Regions from separate parts of the Achromobacter sp. NPDC058515 genome, predicted to be linked through region 1. Evidence: predicted binding sites of a transcription regulator. Region 1 holds the regulator's gene; each other region holds the start of a gene.
The links. Region 1 encodes FNR, which switches genes on or off when oxygen is low (the NO sensors DNR and NnrR bind a similar motif). Its sites were predicted from a motif close to TTGATNNNNATCAA; they were not measured.

Region 1 (3,501 bases):
CCTTGCCCGCGCCGACCATGGTGTGCAGCTCGTCGATGAAGACGATGTTGCGGCCGTCGTCCTGGCCCAGCTCTTTGAGCACGGCCTTCAGGCGTTCTTCGAATTCGCCGCGGAACTTGGCGCCGGCGAGCAGGGCCGCCAGGTCCAGGGACAGCACGCGCTTGCCGCGCAGGCTCTCGGGCACTTCGTCGTTGACGATGCGCTGCGCCAGGCCCTCGACGATGGCGGTCTTGCCCACGCCGGGCTCGCCGATCAGCACGGGGTTGTTCTTGGTGCGGCGCTGCAGGATCTGGATCGTGCGGCGGATTTCGTCGTCGCGGCCGATCACCGGATCCAGCTTGCCCTGGCGGGCGCGCTCGGTCAGGTCCATCGTGTACTTGGACAGGGCTTCGCGGTTGGCCTCGCCTTCCGCGCCGGAGACGTTCTCGCCGCCGCGAACGGCGTCGATGGCGGCTTCCAGGGCCTTCTTCTGCAGGCCCGCGTCGCGCAGGATGCGGCCGGCATCGCCCTTGTCGTCGGCCAGCGCCAGCAGGAACAGTTCGCTGGCGATGTAGGTGTCGCCGCGGCGCGCGGCTTCCTTGTCGGTGCGCGTCAGCACGCCTTGCAGGTCGCGGCCCACCTGGACGTTGTCCTCGCCCTGCACCTGCGGCAGGGACTTCAGGGCGTTTTCCAGGGCCGGCGCCAGCCGGTTGACCGCCACGCCGGCGCGCGCCAGCAGGCTGCCGGCGCCGCTGTCGGAATCCGACAGCAGGGCGGACAGCACGTGGACGGGCTCGATGTAGGGGTGGTCGTTGCGGGCGGCCAGACTTTGAGCGTCGGCCAGGGCTTGCTGGAACTTGGTAGTAAGTTTGTCGAATCGCATAATGGTCGTTGTGGCTTGTTGGGGAGCCTGACCGATACGTGCCGGCGGGCTCGATAACCTGAATATGCGGCCGGATGAGAAAATTTCAACACCCGGCCAGCCTCATGGTCTCTTCGACGTGCAGCAGCAACTGAACAATGAGCATATACGTTTTTGTCTACGGCACCCTACGAGCAGGCGAAATCAACGATCTGGCGCAAGCCGCCGCCAGCCGGGGGCTGCCCGCTCCCTGCCACGTCGGCCCGGCCAGCGTGCCGGGCATGCTGGTGGACTTTGGCGACTGGCCCGGACTGATCCCGGCGGACAACGGCAGGCGCGTGCGGGGCGACGTTTTCCGGGTGGACCCGGCGCTGATCGCGCTGATGGACGAGATCGAGGAGTACGTGCCCGGCCAGCCCTGCCTTTTCGTGCGCAGGGAGATCGAGGCCCGCCTGGAAGCCCCGGACCGGGGCGGCCTGGTGACCTGCCAGTACTACCCCGTCGACCCGGCGCTGTGCGCCGCGGCCGTCGCCATCGCCGGCGAGGACTGGATTGCCTACCGGCTTGCCCGGCGCCCGGTAAGACACCCGTAGTAACAACGGACTACAATAGACGCCTGTCTCACGCTTTGCACCCGTTCCGGCCTTCCGCCGCGCAATGGGCACTCTAAAGGTCATCGTATGCAAAAACGGGTCCCCATTGCCCCTGATGCCGCTCACTGTTCCACATGTATGCTGGGGCACGTCTGCGTTCCCGTGGGCATGGCAGCCGCCGAAGTCGAAAAGCTGGACGAGCTGGTGAAGGAGCGTGTCCGCCTTGAAAAAGGCAAGACGCTGTATTCGCTGGACCACCCGCTGGACGCCGTGTACGGCGTGCGCTTCGGCAGCCTCAAGACGCAACTGGAAGACGCGACCGGCCAGATCCAGATCACCGGCTTTCACCTGCCGGGCGAGATCGTCGGCATGGACGGCATGCTGGATGGCAAGCACGTGTCGGCCGCCGTGGCGCTGGAAGATTCCGAGGTCTGCGTCATCCGGCTGAACGAAGTCGATCGCGTGGCCGCGCACCTGCCGTCGCTGCAGCAGCAGTTCCGCCGCCTGATGAGCCGCGAGATCACCCGTTCGCACCAGATGCTGGCCTCGCTGGGCTCGATGCGGTCCGAGCAGCGCCTGGCGGCCTTCCTGCTGAACCTGTCGCAGCGCTATGCCTCGCTGGGCTATTCGTCCACCGAGTTCGTGCTGCGCATGAGCCGCGAAGAGATCGGCAACTACCTGGGCCTGACGCTGGAAACGGTCAGCCGCCTGTTCTCGCGCTTTGCGCGCGACGGCCTGATCAAGATCAACCAGCGCGAGGTCCGCATCCTGGACCTGGCCGCGCTCAAGCAACTGCTCGGCCACGACGGCTGCTGAGCGTCTGCCGCGCCATGCGCCGCGCGCCCACAAGCTCTGTGTCCCAGGCATGGCAGGCTCGCGGGCCGCGCCTGGCGCGCTGCCTGGCCGCCTCGCTTGCCATGGCCGCCACGCTGGCGCCCCTGGCCGCGCGCGCCCAAACGCCGCTGCCCGACCCCTACGACTACGATGAAATCGTGCCTGCGCCCAAGCGCGCGGCGCCCCTGAGCTGGCAGACGGTGGAACTCGGCAAGCCGGGGCACCGGTACAAGATGCCGGTCTACGCCAACCGCAACCTGGCCAAGGACGACCTGCGCGGCATCAAGCAGGTGCTCGTCGTCATCCACGGCGTCAAGCGCGACGCCGACCACTACTACGAAACCGCCGCCGCCCTGCTGGCGGGCAACCCCGACCGGGAGCGCGAGACGCTGATCCTGGCGCCGCGCTTCTCCGGATCCATCGACTCGGGTTTCGGCGGCATGGCGGCCTGGCGCAAGGCCAGCTGGGAAGACGGCGAAGACAGCGTCCAGGCGGCGGGCCGGCCCGCGCCGGTCAGCTCGTTCCAGGTGCTTGACGACCTGCTGCGCAGCCTGGACGATCGCAAGCGCCTGGCATCCCTGGCGAACATCGTGCTGGCCGGACACTCCGGCGGCGCGCAGTTGGTGCATCGCTACGCGGTGCTGAACAACATCGACGGCCCGCTGCGCCGCGACGGACTGGCGCTGCGCTACGTCGTCGCCAACCCCTCTTCTTACCTGTACCTGACCAACGAACGGCCGCGCGCGGACGGCAAGGGCTATGCGCCCTACGAACGCGGCATCTGCCCCACCTATAACCAGTACAAGTACGGCACGGACAAGCTGCCCGCCTACGCGCGGGGAACCGAAGAATCCCGGCTCTTCGTGCGCTACGCGGCGCGCGACGTGATCTATCTGCTGGGCGGCGCGGACAACAACCCCGAGCACCGGCTGCTGGACAAGGCCTGCGGCGCGGAAGCCCAGGGCGCGACCCGGCTCGCGCGCGGCACGGGCTACGTGCAGTACGAGCACGTGCTGGCCGGCCGCGGCGCCAAACCCGTCGCGCTGCGCCACAGCAGCTTCGAGGTGGGCGGCGTGGGCCACGACAGCAAGCGCATGTTCGGATCGGTCTGCGGCGTGCGCGCGCTGCTGGGCGACGGCGCCCAGACCACCGGCAACGCCGCCGCCTGCGACATCATCAAGCCGCGCGGCAAATAGACGCTGCCCGCGGGTTTAGGGAAATTCCGGAGTTGCA
Region 2 (3,501 bases), on a different contig from region 1:
GCGCAGCACGCGGATTGCCTGGCGACAAGTTCGGCGTCGCATTTGGGGCAGAACTCGTGGTGGCCGGCCAGATAGCCGTGATTCGGGCAGATCGAGAACGTGGGCGTCACGGTGATGTAGGGCAGCCGGAAGTTCGACAGCGCGCGGCGCACCAGCTGCTTGCACGCGTCGGCGGAAGACACCGCTTCGTTCATGTACAGGTGCAGCACGGTGCCGCCGGTGTACTTGCCCTGCAGCGTCTCCTGCAGCTCCAGCGCATGGAACGGATCGTCGGTATGGCCCACCGGGAGCTGGCTGGAGTTGGTGTAGTAGGGCTGCGCGTCGGTGCCCGCCTGCAGGATGCCGGGATAGCGCTTCCTGTCTTCCCGCGCGAAGCGGTAGGTGGTGCCCTCGGCCGGCGTGGCCTCCAGGTTGTAGAGGTGGCCGGTTTCTTCCTGGAATTCGGTCATGCGCTCGCGCACGCGGTCCAGCAGCCGCACGGCCAGCGCGTGGCCCGCCGCGGTGGTGACGTCTTCGGCGTCGTCCGTGAAGTTGCGGATCATCTCGTTGATGCCGTTCACGCCCAGCGTGCTGAAGTGATTGCGCAGCGTGCCCAGGTAGCGGCGGGTATAGGGATAGAGCCCCTGGTCGATGTAGCGCTGCACCACCTTGCGCTTGGTCTCCAGCACGTCGCGGCCCAGGCCCAGCAGGTGGTCCAGGCGGTCCATGAGCTGCGCCTCGTCGCCTCGGCAGGTGTAGCCCAGGCGGGCGCAGTTCACCGTCACCACGCCCACCGAGCCGGTCTGCTCGGCGGAGCCGAACAGGCCGTTGCCGCGCTTGAGCAGTTCGCGCAGGTCCAGCTGCAGGCGGCAGCACATGGAGCGCACCATGTGCGGCTCCAGGTCGGAATTCAGGAAGTTCTGGAAGTAGGGCAGCCCGTAGCGCGCCGTCATTTCAAACAGGCGCTCGGTGTTGGGATGGTCCCAGTCGAAGTCGGGGGTGATGTTGTAGGTGGGGATGGGAAACGTGAAGACGCGTCCCTTCGCGTCGCCCGCCATCATGACCTCGATGTAGGCGCGGTTGATCATGTCCATCTCGGCCTGCAGCTCGCCGTAGGAGAAGGGCATTTCCTCGCCGCCCACGTAGGGGATCTGCTCCTTCAGGTCGGGCGGGCAGGTCCAGTCGAAGGTCAGGTTGGTGAACGGCGTCTGCGTGCCCCAGCGGCTGGGCACGTTCAGGTTGAAGATCAGTTCCTGGATCGACTGCTTCACGTCGGCGTACGTCATCGCGTCGCGGCGGATGAAGGGGGCCATGTAGGTGTCGAAGGAGCTGAAGGCCTGCGCGCCCGCCCATTCGTTCTGCAGCGTGCCCAGGAAGTTCACGATCTGGCCGATGGCGGCCGACATGTGCTTGGGAGGCGTGGATTCCACCTTGCCGGGGATGCCGTTGAAGCCTTCGGTCAGCAGCTGGCGCAGGGACCAGCCGGCGCAATAGCCGCTGAGCATGTCCAGGTCATGGATGTGGATGTCGCCTTCGCGATGGGCGCGTCCGGCCTGCGGCGCGAAGACGTTGGACAGCCAGTAGTTGGCCGTGACCTTGCCCGCCACGTTCAGGATCAGGCCGCCCAGGCTGTAGCCCTGGTTCGCGTTGGCGTTGACGCGCCAATCGCGCTGGTCCAGGTACTCTTCCATGGCGCTTTCCACGTCCACCAGCGTGTGGCGCAGCGCGCGCAGGCGGGCGTGCTGCTCGCGGTGGACGATGTAGGCGCGCGCGGTGCGCCAGTGGCCCGCCTGGACCAGCGCTTCTTCCACGCGGTTCTGGATGGTTTCGACGCCGGGACATACGTTGTCCGCCAGCGCCGCGATGACCGCGCCGGTCAATGCCTGCGCGCCCGCCAGGTCCAACTCCCCGGTGCCCTGGCCCGCCGCCGCCATGGCCTGCGCGATCTTGTCGCGATCGAATGGAACGACGCGGCCGTCGCGCTTGAGGATGTGTTGGATATGCATGACTGACACCATATGTAGTGGGGTGTGAAAACTCTACCACCACATATGGTGCTCGCGACGGGGCGCGAGCGCAGGATGTCAGTCTTGGTTGATGCGCATCAAATGCGCGGCGCCGGGTGCGAAATGCGCAATCCGGCCCCGTCCGCCCCGGGGGAACTCTAGAAACCGATGCCGACGCCCACCAGCGATATCGCCACCGCCAGCGCGGCCGTGCCCGCGGCGGGGCGCGGCGCCCAGGACAGCATGCCGACCCAAAGCAGGGCGCCGGCCGACAGCCAGCCCAGCCAGGCCACCACGCCCACCGTATTGCCCCACAAGCCCACGCAGGGCAGGATGGCCAGGCCCAGCAGCAGCACGCCGGCGCCGCGCAGCACGCGCGTGTGGCCGGCGCCGGGATCGCGTCCCCAGACCTGGTCGTAGTGGCGCGGCATCGCCAGGCTCAGGCAGGCCATGCCGGCGTAGGTCAGCAGCAGCGCCATCGCGATGGCGAAGAGATCGTTCATGTTCATGCGGCAGCCTCCTGGTTTGCGCGGGGTTTGCGCTGGGGAGGCGCGGTCAGGGGCTGCCTGTGCAAGCGGAGGGCAGCCCAGCCGGATAGTACGCCGAATGCGATTGCGGTGAGTTCCACGCCGGCGCTTTCCCAGTCGCCGCGCGCGATCTGCGCGATCGGATGATCGCCCAGCATGACGAGCGACAGCACCGGCAGCAGCAGGCACAGCGCGGCCAGCAGCGTCAGTTGCGCGATCCAGGCGCGGCGCGGGCTGCACAGCCAGGCGTGGGCCAGCGTCAGCGCCCAGGTCAGAAAGAAGCCGCGCAATTCCCACAGGGCGCGGTTCTCCAGCGCGACCGGCAGCAGGCGGTTGGCCCAGAAGTAGCCGACGCAGGCGATGGCCAGCCCGGCCAGCGCCGCCACGTTCAGCCCTTCGATCAGGCGGTAGGCCCGCGCCGTCGCCGCGCCGAATTCGTTGCCGTGCTTGGCGCGCCGCTTGACCATGAACAGCACCGCGCCCGTGCCCATCATGGCCGCGCCCGCCATGCCGCAAATGAAGTACAGCCACTTGATGGCCAGTCCGCCGAATTGCCCCATGTGCAGGTCCGACATCACCTGGCGCGTCAGCGAGGCGGCGCCGCCGTTCACGCCGCCCGCGGGCCGCATGCGCAGCAACTCCCCGCCGTCCCCGGAAAACTCCGCCATGCCGGTGGTGGCGCTGATGCTGCGGAAGGTGTCGGCGTCCTCGTTCCAGCCGTAGACGGCGATGCGCATGGAGCTGTCTTCGGGGTTGGCGATGACGATGGCGCGCGCGGTCTGGCCGATCAACTGCTCGGCCCGCCCCACGATGGGCTCCAGCGCCGGCATGGCCAGCGCCGCGCCCGTGCGCGCGGTCTTCTCTTCGCCCGTCATCTCGGCCAGGTACAGGCGGGCGGCTTGCGCGCCGGCGCCATAGTGGGCGGCGACAGGGGCGGGCATCAGCACCGCGCTGGAGATCACGATGCCGGTGTAGGCGATCATGAACTG
Region 3 (3,501 bases), on a different contig from region 1:
TCGTCGCCCACGGCGAAGATGGCCGCGCCGCCGCCCGCCAACAGGCGCAGCCACTTGTACTGCAGCGTGTTGGTGTCCTGGAACTCGTCGACCAGAATGTGGCGGAAACGGCGCTGGTAGTGCTCGCGCACGGGCGCATTGCGCGACAGCAATTCATAGGCGCGCAGCAGCAGCTCGGCGAAGTCCACCACGCCTTCGCGCTGGCACTGGGCCTCGTAAAGCTGGTAGATCTCGATCAGGCGACGGCGATGGGCGTCGTAGGCCTCGACGTCCGGCGGACGCAGGCCTTCTTCCTTGGCGCCGTTGATGAAGCGCTGCACATCGCGGGGGGGGTATTTTTCGTCGTCGACGCCATTGGCCTTCATGAGGCGCTTGATGGCCGCAAGCTGGTCGGTGACGTCGAGGATCTGGAAGCTTTGCGGCAGGCCGGCGTCGCGGTGGTGCGCGCGCAGCATGCGGTTGCACAAGCCGTGGAAGGTGCCGATCCAGAGGCCGCGCGTATCGATCGGCAGGATGGCCGACATGCGCGCCAGCATCTCGCGGGCGGCCTTGTTCGTGAACGTGACCGCCAGCAGCCCAAAAGGCGAAGCCTGGCCGGTTTGAATCAGCCAGGCCATGCGGGTGGTGAGCACCCGGGTCTTCCCGCTGCCCGCCCCGGCCAGGACCAGGGCGTGCTGCGGTTCTAACGTTACTGCGGCGCGTTGTTCAGGGTTGAGCTTCTCTAGCATCATGCCGCGTAGCGGCGCAGATGTTGAGCGAATTGCTCGAGCCCGGCGATGCCGCTTTGCTGGGCGCGCTGGCACCAGGCCTGCAGGTCATTGAGGAGCTGTTCGCTGCTGGCGCTGGAGCTTTCCCAGATGCGGCCGAGTTCGCGGCGCATCTGCACCAGCGTGGACAGCGACTTGTTCTGGGCAATGGCCTTGTCAACAGCGGCAAGCTGTTCGGGCTGGAGGATGTCCTCGTTGCGGTGGATGGCGCGGCGCACCTGGTGCAGCTTGGTATAGCCGCATTCGGCGTTGCCTTCCTGGCGCGAGGCCTTCAGCTTGCTCAGTTCTTCGCGGGCGGCGCTCTTGATCACGTCCGCATAGCGGGCCATGACTTCGTAGCGGTGCGTGATCACGCCTTGCAGCGTGCGCAGGTCGATGCCGGTGCGGGTGTCGTCGAGCTTGAGCTTGGGCGCAACCTTCTTGATCTTGGCCAGGCCAAGGAACTTCAGGATGTTGATGTAGCACCAGCCGATGTCGAACTCATACCACTTGGCCGAGAACTTGGCCGACGTGCCGTGGGCGTGGTGATTGTTGTGCAGCTCTTCGCCGCCGATCACGATGCCCCAGGGGAACACGTTGGTGCTGGTGTCCGGGCTGTTGTAGTTGCGGTAGCCCCAATAGTGGCCGATACCGTTGACGACGCCGGCCGCCCAGAAGGGAATCCAGGCCATCTGCACCGCCCACACCGTGACGCCGATGGCGCCGAACAGGGCCACGTCGATGGCGAGCATGCTCAGCACGCCCCACAGGCTGTGCTTGCTGTAGACGTTGCGCTCGAGCCAGTCGTCGGGCGTGCCATGACCGAACTTGGCCATGGTTTCGTTGTTGTTCGATTCTTCACGATAGAGTTCCGCGCCGCGGAACAGCACCTTCCAGATACCGAACAGGATGGGCGAGTGAGGGTCGCCTTCCTTTTCGCACTTGGCGTGGTGCTTGCGGTGAATGGCGACCCATTCCTTGGTGACCATGCCGGTCGTCATCCAGAGCCAGAAGCGGAAGAAATGCATGACGGCTGGATGCAAGTCCAGACCGCGGTGCGCTTGGCTGCGATGGAGAAAGACCGTGACCGCAACAATGGTGATGTGCGTCACTACCAGGGTGAAAACGACGACCTGCCACCAAGTAGCTTGGGTCAGACCACCGGCAATGAAGGAGAGGATGTAATCCATAAAGCTGTTATGAGCCTCGCTTGAGAAGTGCCTGAAGTTTAACGTACCTTTGTTGTCTTATGACAAGGTAGTTTCAAAATAGTTTTTGAGCGAAATCAAGGACTAAGCCCCGGTTTTGAGCACAAAAAAACCACTCTCGCGACAACTTCGGGCGGTCGCGAGGCTGGCCTTGCGGTAATCCGGCCGCCGGTGGCGGCTACCCTTGCTCCAGGTGGGGATATTCGCAATGGCACTTGGTTTTGGCTACATTTCGCCATTAAAGTTCCTGTCAGCCAGGCCGTTCGTCTTGAAGACGCCACGATCCGGGCGCACACTTCGTGCCCGCCCCGCCTACCCAACTGTCTCTTTTGCCCCACTGATGTTGCACATAATAATGCGTCCCCGATTTCGTTCCGTCCTGGCCGCGCTCGGATTGGCGTTGTCCGCCCCCGTCCTGGCGCAAACGCTGAAGTCGGGGGACGTCGCCGTGCTGGCCTCTTATTACGAGATACGCGGGTCGGACTGCCTGGCGCTGCGGGCGCCGCGGGTGGCGATCACGCAGATGCCGACGCTGGGCAAGGCCAGCATCCAGCAGACGCGCGGCCAATCCAGCGATTCCGGGCGCTGCGCATACAAGGCTGTGCCGGTGTCGCAAGTGATCTACCAGGCGGACCGGCCCGGTTCCGACACCCTGTCCTGGGAAGTGAAGTACCAGAACAAGACCATCGGCACCCGCCGCTACAGCGCCACGGTAGGCGTCACGCCGGGTCCCTGACCCGGCGGCGCGCCCGCCTGCCGGATCAGGCCGGCTTGCCGGCCTCGCCCTGCGGCGCCGGTTCCGCCGTGGCGTCGACATCCGTATCGGCTTGGCCGGCGGTCTCGGCTTCGGCCTTGAGCCCGGTTTCCGCGCCCGCGTCGGCCTCGATGCCGGCGTCGACGCCAGCTTCGGCGTCCTCGGCCACGACGGCCGCGGCGTCATCCGTGGCGGCGCCCTTCTTCTTGCGCTCGAAAACGGCGGCGAAGAAGCCGTCGGTGCCATGCACGTCCGGACGCAGTTGCACGTAGGGGCCGTCCAGCTTCAGGGTTTCGCACCGGGCCGCGAGGATCTCGGCGGCGTCCAGGCGCTCGAAATCGGGGTGGCTGGCCAGGAAACGCTCGGCCTGCACCTCGTTTTCCTCGGCCAACAAGCTGCACGTGGCATAGACCAGGCGGCCGCCCGGGGCCACGCAACGCGCCGCGCTGTTCAGGATGCGTTCCTGCAGGCGGCCCAGCTCGGCCAGCGCCTCGGGGTGCTGGCGCCACTTCAGGTCCGGATTGCGGCGCAGGGTGCCGATGCCGCTGCAAGGCGCATCGACCAGCACGCGATGGGCCTTGCCGGCCAGGCGCTTCACACGGGCATCATTCTCGCTGTCGATGACGACCGGCACTACGTTCGACAGGCCGCTGCGCGCAAAGCGCGGCTTGGCGCGCGCCAGGCGGGCCGCCGACACGTCAAAGGCGTACAGGCGGCCGGTCGAGCGCATCAGCGCGCCCAGCAGCAGGGTCTTGCCGCCCGCGCCGGCGCAGAAATCGATGATCATTTCGCC

Region 2: ACFWP0_RS20895 (ribonucleoside triphosphate reductase) is a predicted target of FNR. The motif match lies at 2,074-2,087, and genes of this name have one in related genera.
Region 3: ACFWP0_RS12345 (fatty acid desaturase) is a predicted target of FNR. The motif match lies at 2,022-2,035, and genes of this name have one in related genera.

Annotation. Positions count from the first base shown of each region.
Region 1 covers NZ_JBHXNI010000016.1:50,223-53,723, reverse strand. Annotated here, with positions in the region: gene clpB (ATP-dependent chaperone ClpB) at 1-862, opposite strand, end outside; gene ACFWP0_RS23765 (gamma-glutamylcyclotransferase) at 1,000-1,434, shown strand; gene fnr (fumarate/nitrate reduction transcriptional regulator Fnr) at 1,522-2,250, shown strand; gene ACFWP0_RS23755 (hypothetical protein) at 2,265-3,464, shown strand.
Region 2 covers NZ_JBHXNI010000013.1:383-3,883, forward strand. Annotated here, with positions in the region: gene ACFWP0_RS20895 (ribonucleoside triphosphate reductase) at 1-1,985, opposite strand, end outside; gene ACFWP0_RS20900 (DUF3325 domain-containing protein) at 2,144-2,494, opposite strand; gene ACFWP0_RS20905 (PepSY-associated TM helix domain-containing protein) at 2,491-3,501, opposite strand, start outside.
Region 3 covers NZ_JBHXNI010000006.1:1,101-4,601, reverse strand. Annotated here, with positions in the region: gene ACFWP0_RS12350 (UvrD-helicase domain-containing protein) at 1-731, opposite strand, end outside; gene ACFWP0_RS12345 (fatty acid desaturase) at 728-1,936, opposite strand; gene ACFWP0_RS12340 (hypothetical protein) at 2,310-2,690, shown strand; gene ACFWP0_RS12335 (RsmB/NOP family class I SAM-dependent RNA methyltransferase) at 2,716-3,501, opposite strand, start outside.